Regions from separate parts of the Desulfosporomusa polytropa genome, predicted to be linked through region 4. Evidence: riboswitches for the same ligand, from Rfam matches in the RefSeq annotation. Region 4 holds a riboswitch; each other region holds the start of a gene.
The links. A riboswitch is a leader RNA that binds a small molecule or an ion and turns the genes downstream of it on or off. The one in region 4 is predicted to bind molybdenum cofactor.
Positions count from the first base shown of each region.

Region 1: linked by a shared signal. The riboswitch ahead of ACZ449_RS06680 (sigma-54-dependent Fis family transcriptional regulator) and the one ahead of ACZ449_RS17465 (sigma-54 interaction domain-containing protein) in region 4 are both predicted to bind molybdenum cofactor.
Region 2: linked by a shared signal. The riboswitch ahead of ACZ449_RS25770 (hypothetical protein) and the one ahead of ACZ449_RS17465 (sigma-54 interaction domain-containing protein) in region 4 are both predicted to bind molybdenum cofactor.
Region 3: linked by a shared signal. The riboswitch ahead of tig (trigger factor) and the one ahead of ACZ449_RS17465 (sigma-54 interaction domain-containing protein) in region 4 are both predicted to bind molybdenum cofactor.

Region 1 covers NZ_AP042400.1:1,030,796-1,035,045, forward strand. Annotated here, with positions in the region: gene ACZ449_RS06665 (aspartate dehydrogenase domain-containing protein) at 1-12, shown strand, start outside; gene rsgA (ribosome small subunit-dependent GTPase A) at 238-1,317, shown strand; gene ACZ449_RS06675 (beta-class carbonic anhydrase) at 1,358-1,927, shown strand; molybdenum cofactor riboswitch at 2,049-2,163, shown strand; gene ACZ449_RS06680 (sigma-54-dependent Fis family transcriptional regulator) at 2,254-4,250, shown strand, end outside.
Region 2 covers NZ_AP042400.1:5,109,012-5,113,261, reverse strand. Annotated here, with positions in the region: gene tsaA (tRNA (N6-threonylcarbamoyladenosine(37)-N6)-methyltransferase TrmO) at 1-69, opposite strand, end outside; gene tsaA (tRNA (N6-threonylcarbamoyladenosine(37)-N6)-methyltransferase TrmO) at 129-608, opposite strand; molybdenum cofactor riboswitch at 965-1,092, shown strand; gene ACZ449_RS25770 (hypothetical protein) at 1,255-1,518, shown strand; gene ACZ449_RS25765 (SDR family NAD(P)-dependent oxidoreductase) at 1,618-2,376, opposite strand; gene ACZ449_RS25760 (acetylornithine/succinylornithine family transaminase) at 2,409-3,620, opposite strand; gene arsN2 (arsenic resistance N-acetyltransferase ArsN2) at 3,668-4,250, opposite strand, start outside.
Region 3 covers NZ_AP042400.1:2,611,824-2,616,073, reverse strand. Annotated here, with positions in the region: gene ACZ449_RS14145 (winged helix-turn-helix transcriptional regulator) at 1-119, shown strand, start outside; gene ACZ449_RS14140 (small acid-soluble spore protein P) at 635-784, opposite strand; molybdenum cofactor riboswitch at 1,067-1,180, shown strand; gene tig (trigger factor) at 1,248-2,582, shown strand; gene ACZ449_RS14130 (hypothetical protein) at 2,751-3,233, opposite strand; gene ACZ449_RS14125 (uracil-xanthine permease family protein) at 3,508-4,250, shown strand, end outside.
Region 4 covers NZ_AP042400.1:3,343,235-3,347,484, forward strand. Annotated here, with positions in the region: gene ACZ449_RS17465 (sigma-54 interaction domain-containing protein) at 325-2,448, opposite strand; molybdenum cofactor riboswitch at 2,507-2,619, opposite strand; gene ACZ449_RS17470 (SLC13 family permease) at 2,905-4,250, opposite strand, start outside.

The sequences.
Region 1 (4,250 bases), 2.3 Mb from region 4:
ATTGTATTTTAGGTAATGTTTAAAAATTTAGTTGTCGTACGATAATTGTCATGCCGGTCCTATGATTTTACGGCTGTTGTGCTATACTAAAAATACAAGGAAAGGAGTTGGATATTATGGTTAAAGCATATATTGCGGAGTCGGTATCAAATGGGGAGGTGCTTGCAGGATAACAACTGCCTTTTTGCCCTCCTTACTGATTTTTAATTTGAGATAACCGATGGGGGGACAAATAACATGAGTAAAACTAATTTATATACAATTGGACTGACCGAATTATTGGAACAAGAATCAAGACTTTATGCTGGGTTATACATAGCACGAGTGTCAGTTCAACACAAACATTTATATAAAGTCATTACTGAAGAGGGTGAAATGACGGCTGAGGTTTCAGGTAAGCTCGTCTTTACCGTGAAAGATAAGAGCGATTATCCTACGGTTGGAGATTGGGTTATGGTTGACCGTATTTGCGACACTGCTGGTCATGTTATCATTAATGTGATTCTGCAGCGCTCAAGCATGCTTGAGCGCAAGGCGGCCGGAACAGCGCAGGAACGTCAGCTTATAGCCGCCAACATTGACACGATCTTTATTTGCATGTCACTAAATAATGATTTTAATCTGCGGCGGTTGGAACGCTATCTGGCTATCGCGTGGGATAGTATGGCTATCCCCGTGATCATACTTACCAAAGCAGACCTTTGCTCTAATTTATCTGAAAAACTGTCTGAATTGCGTCCGATTGCCCCAGGCGTCGATATACTTGTAACGTCTAGCCTGAGTGAGGAAGGCTATGTTGAGATTACGAAATATATTGACGTTGGTAAAACGGTGGCATTTATCGGCTCGTCAGGCGTTGGCAAATCGACGTTAATCAACCGCTTGGCAGGCACCGAAGTATTTGTAACCAAAGAAATCGATCAATATGATAAAGGACGCCATGCAACAACACACCGGCAACTGATCGTGCTTCCAATAGGCGGTGTAGTGATCGACACTCCTGGTATGCGTGAATTGCAGCTAGAAACTGCCGATTTGTCTAAAGCCTTTGCCGATATCGAACAATTGGCGCAAAACTGCCGTTTTGACGACTGCAGCCATCAGAATGAGCCTGGTTGTGCGATAAAAACTGCTATTGAAACCGGTACCCTATTGATCGAACGCCTCATAAGCTACCAAAAACTCCAGGCCGAGTTGACCTATCAGGGAATGAACTCACGCCAGCTTGAACAAGCAAAGGTCAAACGGATGTTTGGAAGTCTTGGCGGGATGAAAGAAGCAAACCGATCAATAAAAGAGAAGAACAAACGCCGATAGTTATTTGCAGTAAACCAGATAGTATAACAGGAGATTCGTTATGAATATTTTAGAACAAGTACTAGCAGCTAATAGTAATTTCATGGAATATTTAGTGGAAGGAGCTATTCAAGATTATCCCGAGAATAATAAATTGCCTAATCGGCATTTAGCGATTTTTACTTGTATGGATACAAGATTAGTAGATTTTTTAGAGCCAGCAATGGGCATCAAACGTGGCGAAGCAAAAGTGATAAAAAATGCCGGGAATTCGGTGACTGGTCCGTTTGAAGCTACGATTCGCAGCTTAATTGTAAGTATCTTCGAGCTGGGTGTAAAAGAAGTAATGGTGATTGGGCATTTTGACTGTGGATTAGCTCATACAACAGCTGACAGTCTTATTCAAAAGATGTTAGCACGTGGAATTTCACCAGATGCCATCAAAATGATAGAAGCAGAGTTAATAAATTGGATAGATCACTTTCATCATCCGGTAGATAATATAGAAGAAGTAGTTAGAAAAATCCGTAATAATCCACTTATCCCTAAGGATGTACCTATTCACGGCTTGATATTTAATCCGCATACAGGACAACTTGAGGTTATCGTGGACGGCTACCAGCATGTATAATGGGTGAGTTAGCGTAGTGGTCTTTTTTGAAATTAGGTAAAGGGATTTCCAGTATATTCAAACCTATTTACTTGATGTGCAGGAGTTTCGTCATAAATACCGAATACTATAAACTGAACTGAATATTCAGTAACTCCGAATTTGGTGGGCTAAAGGAAACTAAGACCATCAGGTCAACGGGTTTATTGGGAAACCGATAAGCCTCCCGGTGCGGAAAGGAGTCAGTGCTAGTTATTGAGACAGAGCGCTCGTCCTTTTGGCGTGCTCTGTTTTTTGTTTTTTTCGGGAAATGGTATTTTGAAAAATGAGTACAGGAGGATGAACTTATGGCTATGTATGCCGAGAACACAGTTGATGGTACTTGGGCCGGGTGGCTAAAATTTACAGCCACTCTAAAAAGTGCTGACAAAAGTTATAAGTACTCGGTTAGACCAGAAATTTTGGACTCATGGGTAAGGTGTCGCCAAGCCAAGGTTAATCCCAATGATGAAGCAATTCATCACCGATTGGAAACTGCTAGTCTGCAGGTTATGTTGCGGAAAAATAAGGACCTTATTACTATTGCTAAGCCATTTATGGATAACTTGTATCAAATTGTTGCAGGCTCTGGATTTGTTGTGGCACTAACTGATGTGCGTGGCTATGTTATGGAAATTTTTGGCGATAAGGATACCCTGACGAATCCAATGACTGTGAGCTTTTTTCAAGGAGCAAGTTGGAGTGAAGCTGAGGCTGGTACTAACGCCATTGGTACAACATTGGTTACAGGGAAGCCGATTCAGGTTTCAGGATCTGAACATTACTGCCGCAAACATCACTGTCTGACCTGTTCGGCAGCCCCGATACTTGATGAGTGGGGAAACGTGCTAGGAATTTTAGATGTTTCCGGCAAATCGACTGCTGCGCATCTGCATACACTGGGGATGGTTATGGCGGCAGCGGAAGCAATTATGGCGCAGTTGGGGATTCGCAAGAAAAATAAGGAACTAAGTGTAATTAATAACCGGTTGACGAATATTTTCAATACGATGTCTGATGGCGTAATTATGGTGGACAATAATGGAGTTATTAGCGAACTGAACCCTGTTGCCAAAAAAATACTTGGTTTTGGTATAAATAAGTCTGAGGATACCCGCGGAGTTCAGGTGGAAAGTATTTTAGGGACTAAAAATACTTTTGTTCGAAGGATGCTAATGTGCAAAGAATCCTGTCCAGATACTGAAGTCTTGCTGGATATTAATGGTGAAGTCAGTCAATTTTGGGCTTCAGGGGAGCCTGTTACCGATGAACAGGGAATTGTGACAGGCGGCGTTATTATTCTGCGGCCCATTAAACGAATTCAAAATTTGGTGAATCGTTTTAATGGAAACTATGGGACCTTGCAGTTTAGTGATATTATTGGCGAAAGTAAAGCCATTCTGGAAGCCGTCAGGATAGCCTCTCTTGCTGCGACCTCAATATCCAGCGTGCTGCTTCAAGGCGAAAGTGGTACAGGCAAAGAGATATTTGCCCAGGCTATCCATAATCGGAGTGAGCGTAATGCCGGGCCTTTTATCGCGGTAAACTGCGGAGCCATACCTCGGGAACTTATTGGCAGTGAACTATTCGGCTATGCCGATGGTGCCTTTACCGGGGCTAAACGCGGGGGCAAGCCAGGTAAATTCGAACTCGCCTGTGAGGGAACGTTATTTTTGGATGAAATCGGCGATATGCCATTAGAGCAGCAGGTAGCGCTCTTGCGGGTATTACAGGAGAGAAAAGTAAATAGAATTGGCTGTGATAAGGTAATTCCTGTTGATGTAAGAGTGATTTGCGCTACCAACAAAAACTTATTGAAAGAAGTCGAAAAAGGGACGTTTCGCAAAGATTTGTATTATCGATTAGATGTTATATCTATTACAATACCGCCGCTGCGAGAACGTTCAGAGGATATAATCGCATTATTTAATTACTTTTTGGAAAAGCTAGACAAACATGGTCGAAATTTCGTAGTTACTACAGAAGTGGTTGACCGAATTGTGCATTACGATTGGCCGGGGAATGTGCGTGAACTTCAGAATGTGGTAGAACGGATTGCCAGTCTGACAGAAGGGCAAATAGTAAATCTAGAGAATTTGCCGAAAGAAATATGTAATTTGCAAGCAGCTGTTACCGATACCGAGAAACAGACTTCTTCAATCCATTACGCTGCAGAATCCTTTTGTGGGAGAGAGGGGCGGCGTTTTATGCTAGAGGAACATGAACGACAGGAAATTCTTGAGATGCTTTTTACCCATAGAGGAAATGTTAGTCTGACAGCGCGAAGCATGGGAGTTTCGCGAAA
Region 2 (4,250 bases), 1.8 Mb from region 4:
GACATCGGTTATTGTTACGTCAGACACAGTTACACTCTCCCTTTCTCTCATCACAAGCAATGAACTCATTTTACAATTGCACCTCCTAGCCTCGCTTGGCTCTAGCCAGGAGGTAAATGCAACATAAACTATTTTGCAAATCTCCCGTCATCTCTCGTTGTAAAAAGTTTATGCATATTCTGTTCGAACCACCCGACTTTTATATCTTGCCGAGCATCAAATTTTGCTACATAAGGCTTTATATCCAAAAGCGGAGTTCTGTCTATAATATCTACATCCCGAATAAAGAGTTTATTTCCTTCAACCTTGATAAGACGCACTACTGAAAAGCCAATTGAGTTTGGTCTTCCCGGAGATCGTGTAGCAAATATGCCATGCAATTCATCACCCAGAAATGGCTTAACTACTAAACCAGATTCTTTTACTAAATGAAGGTGATAAAGTAAAATCAGATGCGAAAAGCCTTCGATATCTTTCAATCCCTCTCCATACTCAGGATATATTTCAATAATGCCTTCCACATCCTGCGCCGCAGTGGGTTGAACAGGCGTTCCTTTTGGCTCTTTAAACGGCGACTGAATGACACCAATCGGTTTATAACAAATCATAAACTACCTCCTCTACAGCCTCTTTCGGAAGCATCTGCCCTAGTTCATTATTACGTATCGCGTTCAAACAAAACACCTAGACGTATGTTCGCGCAATTAGCCATGATTTCCCTTTAAAACTATATTATTATACCACTAAATACAAGTCAACATAAACGATAAATTTAAATTTATTATTCTGTTTTTATTTGTTTTTGTTCTGTTTTGTTTAAAAATAAATATCGTAAAATAAGGAAATATTTATCTTCCCCATTGATTTATGCAATACCAAACATTTATACTTACTATTAACAGGATTATTTATATATGTTTATGTTAGGTTAAATTACCCAATAACCCTTTATCAAAATTCCATAATTGAACTGCTGCTCCTTAGCCGATTTACCTAACCCTTTACTGGCATGGTGTTCGGCCGATCGGTATAGCTGGAAACGGCTATGCTTCCCGCATTTTTTTTGGAAAGGAGTGCAATTTTTCGGGCGACGCAATCTTTGCGTCTATTTTGTGTTTTCCATTGCGCTCGCCTTGAATTTTATTGCCAAGCCCTTTCCGTTTTGGATAGGCTTGGCATATTTTAGTTTAAGCTTTTCTTATCGCTTCAATTAACTTTTTATGTCTAAACAAAATATACTAAGGGGGGATAATTATGTATTCACGAATCCATGCTAACAGCGATATTTTAAACAACGGGAAAATTATGCTATTGGTCGACTGCGAACCCGGTTGCTACACGCTAACCGACTTAGAGTATTCAAAATACGCACTTCAGGAACTCCTTGTGGACACCCATAAAGCCATTCAAGAAACTATATCGACTAAAGACAACTTCACTTTTGAAGCCTATGTCAATATCCTTGTATCGTTGACAAATAACCTTAAGAGTATTACGGAATCTCTGCTCGCATTATAAAAAAGACCTGCAAGATTTTTTTCGATCTTGAGGTCTTGCTAATGGGAAATACCATAGCGAGAATATGACTAAGCGGCACTTTATTAATCAATGTCAACTTTAGTCCTTTTCAATTGAGTAGCCACCATCTACCGGAATTGAAGCTCCTGTAATATACTGCGCTTGATCTGATAGCAAGAAAAGCACTGCTTGCGCTATCTCTTCTGGCATTGCAAATCTTCCAAGCGGAATTAATCTCTGTCGTAGCTCTTCACCGCTCTTATCTATTATATGCCTTTGCAACAGATCAGTCTGGGTCCTTCCTGGCTCAACTGCGTTGACGGTTATTTTATAAGGGGCCAGTTCAACTGCCATTGCTTTTGTCAGCATACGTACCCCTGCTTTTGCAGCGGCATATGCTGACATACTTTTCCCAACAAGACTTGCCCGCATACATGCAATATTTACAATACCGCCACTTACGTTATTTTCGACCATCCATTTTGCTACCGCTTGGCCCCAAAGGAATACTCCTTTTAAATTTACATCAATTGTTTTGTCCCATTGTTGTTCTGTCATTTTTAGAAAATCAGCTTTTTCTAATATACCGACATTTGAAATTAATGCATCAATATGGCCTGTTTTTTGGACGCATTGCGCCAAAGCCTTTTCCACATCTTCCTTAATAGTAACATCACCACAATAGTAATCGGCACTATCAGCAGCAAACTCCTCATTTATAGCTCGAAGCAACTGTTTCTGATCCTTATCAAATAAAAAAACATAGTATCCATTATGAGCCAATAACAAAGAAATAGCTTTACCAATTCCCGAAGCCGCTCCCGTAATAACAGCTACGCGTTTTTTCATGCTGCACATAATAAACCAGCCCCCTTAAAAAGCTGCAAATTTTATTCACTTAATACCTCTGTCAATACGTCAGAAAGTATTGCAATCATCTCATCAATTTCCGGGAAAGTAACAATTAATGGTGGCATCAACCGTATGTAAGCAGGACGTGGCGAATTCAGTAACAATCCTTTTTTTTGACATTGGCTGACCACTTCGCTGCCTTTTTCTACCGGCAAGTCAAATGCAATCAAAAGTCCCTTGCCTCGAATATTGGTTAAATTATATTTTGAGGCAATGCTAGTTAGTTGGTGCCGAATGTACTCACCTTGTTTTTCCGCATTCTTAGATAGATTTTTATCAATAATTTCATTCACAACTGCCATACCTACTGCCATCCCAAGCGGTTGACTGGAGTAAGTTCCTCCCTGGTCGCCAGCTTCAAATATATCAAACTTTTCTTTTGTCAATAAGGCAGCTAAAGGATATCCTCCCCCGATGCCTTTAGCAAGAGTCATGATATCAGGTTCAATGTCGTAATGTTCATAAGCAAAAAGCTTTCCTGTCCGTCCAATACCTGTTTGAACCTCATCAAATATCAAAAGAATGTTTTTTTCATTACATAACTCACGTAATGATCGGATATAATTTTTTTCAAGTTCAAAAACTCCGCCCTCACCTTGCACCGGCTCCAACATAATCGCACAGGTGTTGGCACTTATTGCCTTTTGTATTGCAACAAGGTCATTTTGTGGAACATGCTTGAATCCTTGAACCTTTGGCTCAAATAGGCTTTCCCATTTTTGTTTACCGGTAGCTGACATGGTTGCAAGTGTCCGTCCATGAAAGCTATCAATTGCTGTAATAATTTCATATGCTCCGTTAAGAAACTTCGTGCCATATTTCCGTGCTAATTTTATAGCGCCTTCATTAGCTTCCGCCCCAGTACTGGCAAAAAATACTTTATCAAAACAGGAATTATCAGTAAGTAGTTTGGCAAATTCAATCATTGGCACATTATAAAAGGCTGGGCTGGCATTGATTAATTTTGCACTCTGTTGTGCAAGAGGTTTAGTTATAGCTTCCGGGCAATGTCCTAAAGAAGTAACTGCCCAGCCACCGATGAAGTCCAGATATTTCTTTCCATTTGTATCCCATAAGTACATTCCCTTGCCTTTCTCCATGACAAGGTTAGGCCTATTGGCAGTAAATAAAATAGATTTATTTGCTTCCTTTAGCAGTATTTCTGTATCCAGATGGGTTTGACTGACCACAACAATTCCCCCCTCAAAATTATAAACTTACGAATAATTTATTTGGTTCACTCTAACTCTACGCTCATACATGTACTGCAAGCAGGACAAGCAGCAGTTAGCTGTGACTGTTTTAATAAATCTTCCGGTATTTCTTGTCGTTCAATGGTTTTAAAACCAAACCTCTTCATGTATTTTTCCGCCGTTTGGGTCATTAAATATAATCTTTTGACACCGTGCTTGCGCGCAACAGCAACTGCCGATCTAACAAGTTCAGCGGCAATCCCCCGCTTACAGAAGTTAGGGTCAGTAACCAGTGAACGTAGAAGTCCATTCGACCCTGCTCGTTCCATTCCAATGACTGCTAAAAGTTCATTATTCTTACTTGTCGCAAGCAGGAAATGAATTATATTATTCTCGACACCGGCAGTTGGAAGCCCTCTACTTATAAGTAATTCCTGTACTTTCGTTAGGTCGTCGGCTGTCGCCTGTCGTAGTCCATAATCAACACCCTTCACAGCAGTTGCCTTAGGCTTATGAGCTCTAATAAACGCGCTTACTACCGCTCCCTCTACTTGCGCTAACTCAGCTTTCGACAAGTGCGAAAACATTTCGACACCTACATCTGTAACGTCATAAACCCGCGTAACT
Region 3 (4,250 bases), 730 kb from region 4:
CTGACAAGGGCAAGAGCATAATACCGCCTTTGATGAAGCTGGCCGAATGGGGCGCAGGCCATATGCGAGAGGATCCGACATGCACGGTTTTCTGCGATACATGTCAATCGATGAAATAGTATTTTTGTCCCTTTCCCAAAAGAACAAGATAAAGTAATTTGGACGAAAAATGGTATATTGAGAAAAAGTGAGAAAACGGGCTGATTCGGGAGAAATTAGCGGAAACTATGAATAACTTAGATTCTATAGTTTCTTTTTGAGCGGATATAAGGCAATGGGTAGAGCGATTGAAATAATCTATATGGCAAAGGGTGGTATAATGATTATAGGTTTTAGATAAAAGGAGATGTTTAACGAATGGGAGATAAAAGCCCTAAAAATAAGAAAAAACAACTGAAAAAAGTCGCTGAGAAAAAGGCCGCTGCCCATAAGGAACAAGCGGATATTTTAAAATCCGAATGACGTTACAAACGAGTTGCAACATATATAATCGGTTGCAGCTTTTTTGTTGATGAAAAACTGGTTGATATATAGTTAAGCCCCCGGCGTGTGTGAAGCCGGGGGCTTAACTTCATTTGTCGTAATGGCTATTAGCGGTTATAAATTTAGGTATTCGCCATTGTGTAATAAAAATTCAGGAGCCTTCTCCGTGGCGCTGACCAGTGTGACTTTGATTTTTTACTTTCTTAGATCCTGAAAGTGGTTCAGGTATATCGTTGTCATTATTCTTTGTACGCCTAGGGGCATTTGGCGGTTCTACAGGGTAAGCTTCGGGCTTAGTCATGATATCTCCTCCAATTTATAGATTTGCTATGAATTTTTAGAGCTTTCTGGCGTCGATCGTTTCGGTCTCGCTGAGCCTGTTGTGCTTGCTAACTGTTATAGAGCGAAAATTTAACTCTTTGGTACATTTGTTCACCTTATTACATAGCGTATGGCGTCTTACTTTGTTTTATCCGTGGAATAATCTGAAAGAGTAGAAATTTGTCGTAAATTGTCGAAAAGTTTTCCGGGTAACTAGTTGACTTTTTTGCAGGATTTTATAGAAATTTCAAGAAAATTATATAATAAAGATGAGTTCCGAGTCATTAGTTTCCATTCCGGAAGTAATGACCGAAGGGTATGAAGAGTAATTTTTATGCCTGCCCCTATTGTGCGAAGGAAGTCTGGTAAATCAGGCTTCTTTTTTTATTTAAGTAGGAGCCTCAAAATTGGATCGATAATTGAATAAAAGGAGTATGAACCTTATGAATGCAACATTAGAAAAAGTAGAAAACAGTGAAGCTTACTTGGAGTTTATGATTGAAGCAGAAAAAATTGAGGAAGGTCTTGAAAAATCGTATAAAAAGAACGTTAAAAAATATAATATCCCTGGTTTTCGGAAAGGGAGTGCACCACGTTCAAGATTGGAATCGAAATATGGACCAGAAGTGCTCTATGAAGATGCTATTGATTTTGTTGTACCAAATGAATATTATGCTGCCATTAAGGAACTGAATTTAAAAACTATTGGCGAACCTGATATTGAAGTAGGATATATCGTAAAAGGAAAACCGGTTAATGTTAAGGTGCGTGTACCAGTTAAACCTGAAGTTAGCCTTGGAAAACTGGAAGGCTTAGAAATCAAAGTACCAAAACCGTACGAAGTGACTGAAAAGGATATTGAGAAATATTTGCAAGACTTGTGTTCGAAAAACAAAACAGTCATTGATAAGGCCAAAGAACATGCCGCCCTTGGAGATACAGTAACCATTGATTATGAATGTACAGTAGAAGATACTGATGTTGGGGGAAAAGAAGAAAATTGTAAGATAATTCTTGGTTCAGATTCATTTTTTCCTGGCTTAGAGGAAAAATTGGTGGGGGTAAAAAAAGGCGATAAGTTGAATGTTGAAGTTAGCTTTCCCCAAGAACATCCGGCAGTTCAATTGGCTGGTAAAAATGCATTTTTCAAGGTAAAAGTAAAAAATGTTGAAAACATTCAACTTAGAGAATTAAATGATCAGTTTGCCCAGGAAGTGGCAAAATTGAATAGTCTGGAGGAATTACGTTTAGACGCTAAGCAAAAGATTGTTGAAATGGCTTCTCAGCGTGATTTGAATATGAAAAAACAAGCTGTTATTAAGGCTTTATTGAATGCATGTGAGTTTGATGTTCCCGAACCCCTTGTCATGCAGCAAGCTCAGTCGATGCTAGAGGAGTTTACAAACCATTTAAAAGCTGAGGGAGGAACCATTGAACTGTATCTTCAGATGAACAATATGGATTTTGCAAGTTTCAAAAAACAAATGTGGGAAAACGCTAAAATAGTTATCAAATCCAATTGTCTGTTGGAAAAAATTATTGAAGAGAAGAATTTCGAAGTAACTGACGAAGAATTAAATAATGGCATTGAGGCATTCGGTATTAGTATCGGTATGGCACGAGAAAACGCCAAAAAAGAGAACATTGGTCCACTAGTTAACAAAGTGTCGTTTGATTTAAAAGCAGACAAGGCAGTCCAATATGTGCTGAATCATGCGGTTATTACGATTACAGATGCAACTGAGACTACAACTGAGGGGCCACAAGTTAATTCGTAAGAATAGTTGGCTAGATACAAAGTGAAATTAAGGTTGTTCAAAGATTGAGAAGCCGCTAATTATCTGTAATCGTGCAGACAATTGGCGGCTTTTGCTTATGTAGGTCTGGTTTCGCACCCAGCATCTAAACATAGCGAAGAAAATGCCCGCTATACGGGCGAGATTCAATTATTCAAAGGAGTAGGAAAATTGACCGTGGGCTCCGTTTTCCTTAATAGAAAAGAAATAGACAGTTGTCCAATCCTTCGAGCTAACATATTCTCCACCTTTACCCCAATATTGGAAATTACTAGCGGTATTAACTGGTGACGAAATATCTGGATCAGATAGATTCGCATTGGGATCGCCTTGCCAGACGCAACTGTTTGATATGGCATACAAACCAAGGACTTGTTCCCAATCACCATAATGTTCGATTGTAATTGTAGTAGAGGAATTAGGATTGATAATAAACCAGCCTTTGGTATAATCTGTATTACGGTTGGCATCCCAACCATGAAAAGTTACATATACAATTTCTGGTCGATTGTTAATCAATTCCAGCGTGGCTGTGTTTGCGGCTGAAGCCGGATTTGGTACAGTCACCATCACCAGCGTAAGCAGCAACAAACCTAAAAGAATTCGCATGATGTCCGGTCGATAGTTTTTCATTTACTATCATCTCCTTTGAATATCTTAAGAAAACCTAACTGCATTTTAATGATATAGGAATCAAAGCATTTTCACAAGTCTGATAGAAAAAACCTTTCAAAAAACTAAAAATTGGAGAGAAACTTTATTTTATTGAAATGACGTCTATTTTTGCGCTTAAGTGGTGGAATCCAAAATAGAAAAGGCGTTTATGAATTTGCAGGAAATTCGTGGATTGCAAAGAATATTTTGGTATGGTTCTTTTTTTAGTAAAGGGAGGTTGTCTGTGTCAAATATGAAACGCAAGAAACCAAGCGATATTATCTACGATGTAGATGAAAAACCGCCGCTTCGAACATTGATGCCGTTGGTATTGCAACAAATTATCGCACTCTCTGTTGATCTAATGTTCCCGGTGCTTATTGTTTCGGCAATTGGCGGTTCAACAGAACTGGCACAAAGCTTGGTAAGTTTAATGATGATCACTATGGGAATTGGGACGATATTACAGTCATGCAATAAAGGAGCGGTGGGCTCCGGGTATTTCTGTGCTCAGGAAACGAATTCCTTATTTTTTCCTGTTTCCGTTTTGGCAATTAAGACTGGCGGCCTACACCTGATGCTGGGAATGACAGTCGTGGCGGGAATAGCGCAAGCACTGTTTAGCAGAGTGGTACACAAAATGCGGGTACTGTTCCCGGTGGAAATAACGGGCTTAATTATTGTGATGCTAGCAATTTCTCTGATCAAATACTCTTTTTTTAGTTTTGTAGGAGACGGAAAAGGTTCTGACGGATCGGAAGCAATAATAGCGTTTGTCACACTAGGAGTAATTATGTTTATGCATGTGTGGGGAAATGAAAGTTTGCGGCAATATTCGGTATTAGCCGGCATTGTGGTGGGTTTTTTGGTCTCTTATTTCACTGGTGTGCTTACTGAGGAACATTTACAAAAAATATCGGCAGCGCCTGCGATGGCTTTTCCTAGTATTAACCATATCGGTTGGTCGTTCAACATAGAATTGTTAATACCATTTTT
Region 4 (4,250 bases):
ATATATAGCATTAAGTGTGCCAATTAGTCTTCATATCCCCATACCGGGCAATACATCAGGGTCTTTTTAAAAAATGCATACTGATTTGCCATCTAAAAATACGATTATGACAAAATCGCACTCCTATTTTAAAAAACCTTTTCGCTATTTTGCAAAAAGTTATAACTACGCATTTTAGCAACCTCTGTCCTGCAACTGCCAAAACTGCCACATACAACAAGGATATGATTGAAATTAAAATGCCCTCCCATGTAGACTTAAGAATCTACATGAGAGGGCGTCTTTTTACTATTTCTGTCGCCAGCGGTAGCGGCGAACTGTAGGTTATAATGTAATATCGTACTCTTTAATTTTTCTATACAGTGTGGATTTGCTTATCTGCAGGATACTTGCAGCCTGAGCAATGGAATTATGGCTTTTTAATAAAGTACTCTTTATTGCTGCTTTTTCCCAGACCCGCATAGGAAGTATTTCCTCGGTTTCTGTGCTATTATTTTTATCATTGATAAATTCCCCACCGTCTTCTACCATTTCATAAGGTAAGTGCTCTACATTTATGACGTCACTCTGGGTAATATTAATCGCATAAATAATTGCATTCTCCAATTGCCTCACATTTCCCGGCCAATTATATTCCAGAATTTTTTTTATAGCAGCAGGGCTCATTTGTGGTTTGGACCTGCCAGTTTTATCACAATAAGTGCGGATAAAGTACTGACACAGCAGTATTATATCATGTTCTCGCTGACGTAAGGGAGGGATAGAAATTCTCAGGACTGATAATCGATAATATAAATCTTCTCGAAACTGATTTTCTTGGACCATTTTAAGCAGATTGCGGTTCGTTGCGGCTACAACTCGGAAATCAACTTCTTGATACCGCTTCCCACCTACTCTCATGACTTGTTTATCCTCCAACACCCGCAGCAGTACTGCCTGAACCTCATAAGGCATATCGCCTATTTCATCCAGGAAGAGAGTGCCACCATTGGCCAACTCTATTTTACCAGGTTTACCATGGTTATCGGCACCGGTAAATGAACCGCTTTCATATCCAAACAGTTCGCTTTCAATCAAGCTTCTCGGCATAGACGCACAATTAATAGCAACAAAAGGGCCTTGGGGACAATAATTGTTATGGATTGCTTGCGCAAAGAGTTCTTTCCCAGTACCGCTCTCGCCAATAAGTAAAATGTTTTCCGAGGACAAAGAAAAACGTTGTGCTATATCCTTTACCTTCTTTATTTCGTTACAATCGCCAATAATATCAGTAAATCCAAACTTGGCCTGAAACCCTGCTCGCAGGCTTGCCAGAGCATTAATTTTATCGGGGTGAACGATTCGAATTACTGCTCCCCGGATTATTTGGGGGTCCTGACTATGCATACTGCGAATAGTCAAAATGTAGTTTTCCTCATTTTTACCAATTTTGAACGTTGTCTCCCGATAACTAACAGGCTCACCACAAGTAAGGGCTTTTGTTATAAACGACTTGTCAGTAAGAAAGTCTGAAATATTTCTACTGATAGCTTCAGAGTGTGTCAGCCTTAATATTCGACTAGCTTTCTGATTAATATGCGTAATATCGCCGAATCTGTCCACTGTAATTAATCCCCCATCTGTGAATGCCAGGGTAGCTTCCAGCATATTATAGGAGGTTTCTAGACTCTCATTAACTTGCATTAAATTATTATTGGCACGGATAAGATTGTCACTGCTCTTTATAAGTTTTATTTGAGTTTCAATAGCCACACCCATAGCAATAATAAGGCCAAGGGTATGCAGACTTAGCCTTGGCAAGCTGTCTTCCCAGGTGGGATTTACCAAAGCTTGACTTAACAATACCAGGGAGGCAATTACTTCTCCATGTTCATCAAATAGGGGAGTAGCTGAGGCAATATTATTCTGAAAAGCAGCTGAGTAATGCTCCGGTCCCAGCAACTGCACTGGTTCTTTTAGATACATACACAACATGTGGGAACTGTTGCCCATACTAGTATCATTCACAATTAAGCCAGTTAATGATTTTTGTTTGGAGAATGGAACTAAGCTCTCCCAATCACCATCCTGGAGAAGTATTATCCCATTTTTATCAATCAAGTATATAATATAACCAGAATAAAACATTACATATTTAAAGTTTCTGATAATCGAATTGGTAACTTCAATGAGAAGTCTGTTTTTTTCTATCGTTTTCTCCAGTGCTTCGGAATTTAACCACTCTTTAGTTACCAGAGAATTAGGGTTTATACCCCTATCACGCAAGTATATCCAAGATCTAGCTATTTCTTTGTCAACATATTGACTATTTCGGGGGTCTTCTGCATCTTCGAAAAAGTTAATTCTACATTGCTGTATATTTTTCCAGCTCTCCTTGGAAAAGAACTTATCGCTATTGATTGAACTGAAAATATCATTAATATCCGGTTTCTGACAAACTAAGATCATTAAAATACCTCCATTTCGTCAATAAATCCGTACCAACTCAACAAGTTAAAAAAAGAAAGCCTGATTTACCAGACTTCCTTCGCACAATACAGGCAGGCACAAAAATTACTCTTCATACCCTTCGGTCATCATTTCCACATGGGCAATGATGACTTGGAACTCATCTTATGATTATAATCATTCTTGATATGACTATAAAATCCTGCCAAAAATTAATTGTTTAATTAAAAATATTTCGGCAATTAATGAACCACCTTTAACATCTCCTCAATGTTTTAAGGCTCATTTTAACTAGCTAAGCGTAAAACGAGATTACCTATAGTCATCCATGCAGAAGCCCCCCAATCGTAATCAATTTTATTACGATTGGGGGGCTTCTCACTAAACAGTATGAGGGCTTTGCTAGTCAAACGACGCTAAACCTATTTTCTTTTGATATATCGGATACTTTTTCATCTAATATCCCAACATACGCGCCAAGACAGGAAGAACGTAGGTACAATAAGCAATCAATACAATTGTGGGAAACCAACCTGCCTTAAACATATCAACCATTTTATAGTAACCTAAACCATAGGTAATAAGCGGTACACAGTCAATTGGCAAAACAAAGGATATGGCCGCCCAAAAAGCTACCATAACCGTCATAGCTACAGGACTAATGCCGGTTAATGCCGCCAAATCTGCCAATGGAATCGTCGTCATACCTGCGATAGCCGGTCCAACCGGAATAATAAGATGCAAGAATGAGAGTAGTGTAGTTGCGCCAGCCATAATTGTTGTATTGCTGGCGCCAGCGACAAGAGACATCGCCGATTTTACCAGCCAGGCTGCAGCGCCTGTGCTCAATATGCCCGCAGCTAGTGATTGTACACCGCCGATCAGCAAGACAACATTCCATGATACCCCTTTAGTCAGTTCTTCAAATGTTAATAAATCCACTCCTGGCAAAAACATAACAACTAGGCCCAACACTGCGACAGCAGTTGCATCAAGAGCCGGAACCCAATTACCGGCTACCCAGAACACAAGCATAAGAGTTACGATTGCCAAAACCTTTTTTTCCACTATATTCAATGGTCCAAGTGCATCAGCCTGTTTTAAAACAGTTTGCAAGGATTCTTCTGATATGTCTTCCGGCTTAAACGTCTTAATCAGGCACCACCAACAAATCGGTAAAAGGATAATCGCCATAGGAAGCCCCATAACGACCCAATCAAGAAACTTTATCGTAATACCGGTATGACTGGTAAACATATTCATTGCCATAATGTTGATGGATACACCTGCCGGAGTAACTCCGCCGCCCACCATAGCAGCCATTGGTACTCCCATCATCAAGCATTTGCCTAGATTGGATTTCCCTGGTATCGAATTATTTGCCCGAAGCATCGATAACGCCAGCCCCATAAACAATGCACAATCTGCAGTGTTAGTTACGATTGTGGAAACAAGAGCAGTACAAAGCAAAAAACCAAACACCAATTTAGGAGCATTTGTTCCTGACCATTTCATCAAAGAAGCTGTTAGCCTCAGTGGTATGTTGGTTTTTAATAAAGCTACTGTTAATCCAAACGCGGCAATAACAAAGAAAATTACCGGACTGATAAACTTAGCCCAAACGGTTGGGAAATTGGTTACTCCCAAGTATGGCATTAGCACCATTAATAACAACGCGGAGATTGCCAACGGCATAGCTTCCGTAATCCACAGCAAAATACCTGCGAGTAAAAGTCCAAGTGAAATTATTCCTCCCCGGTTCAGACCTTCCGGAATGGGCATAAGGCAAAATAGCAATACTA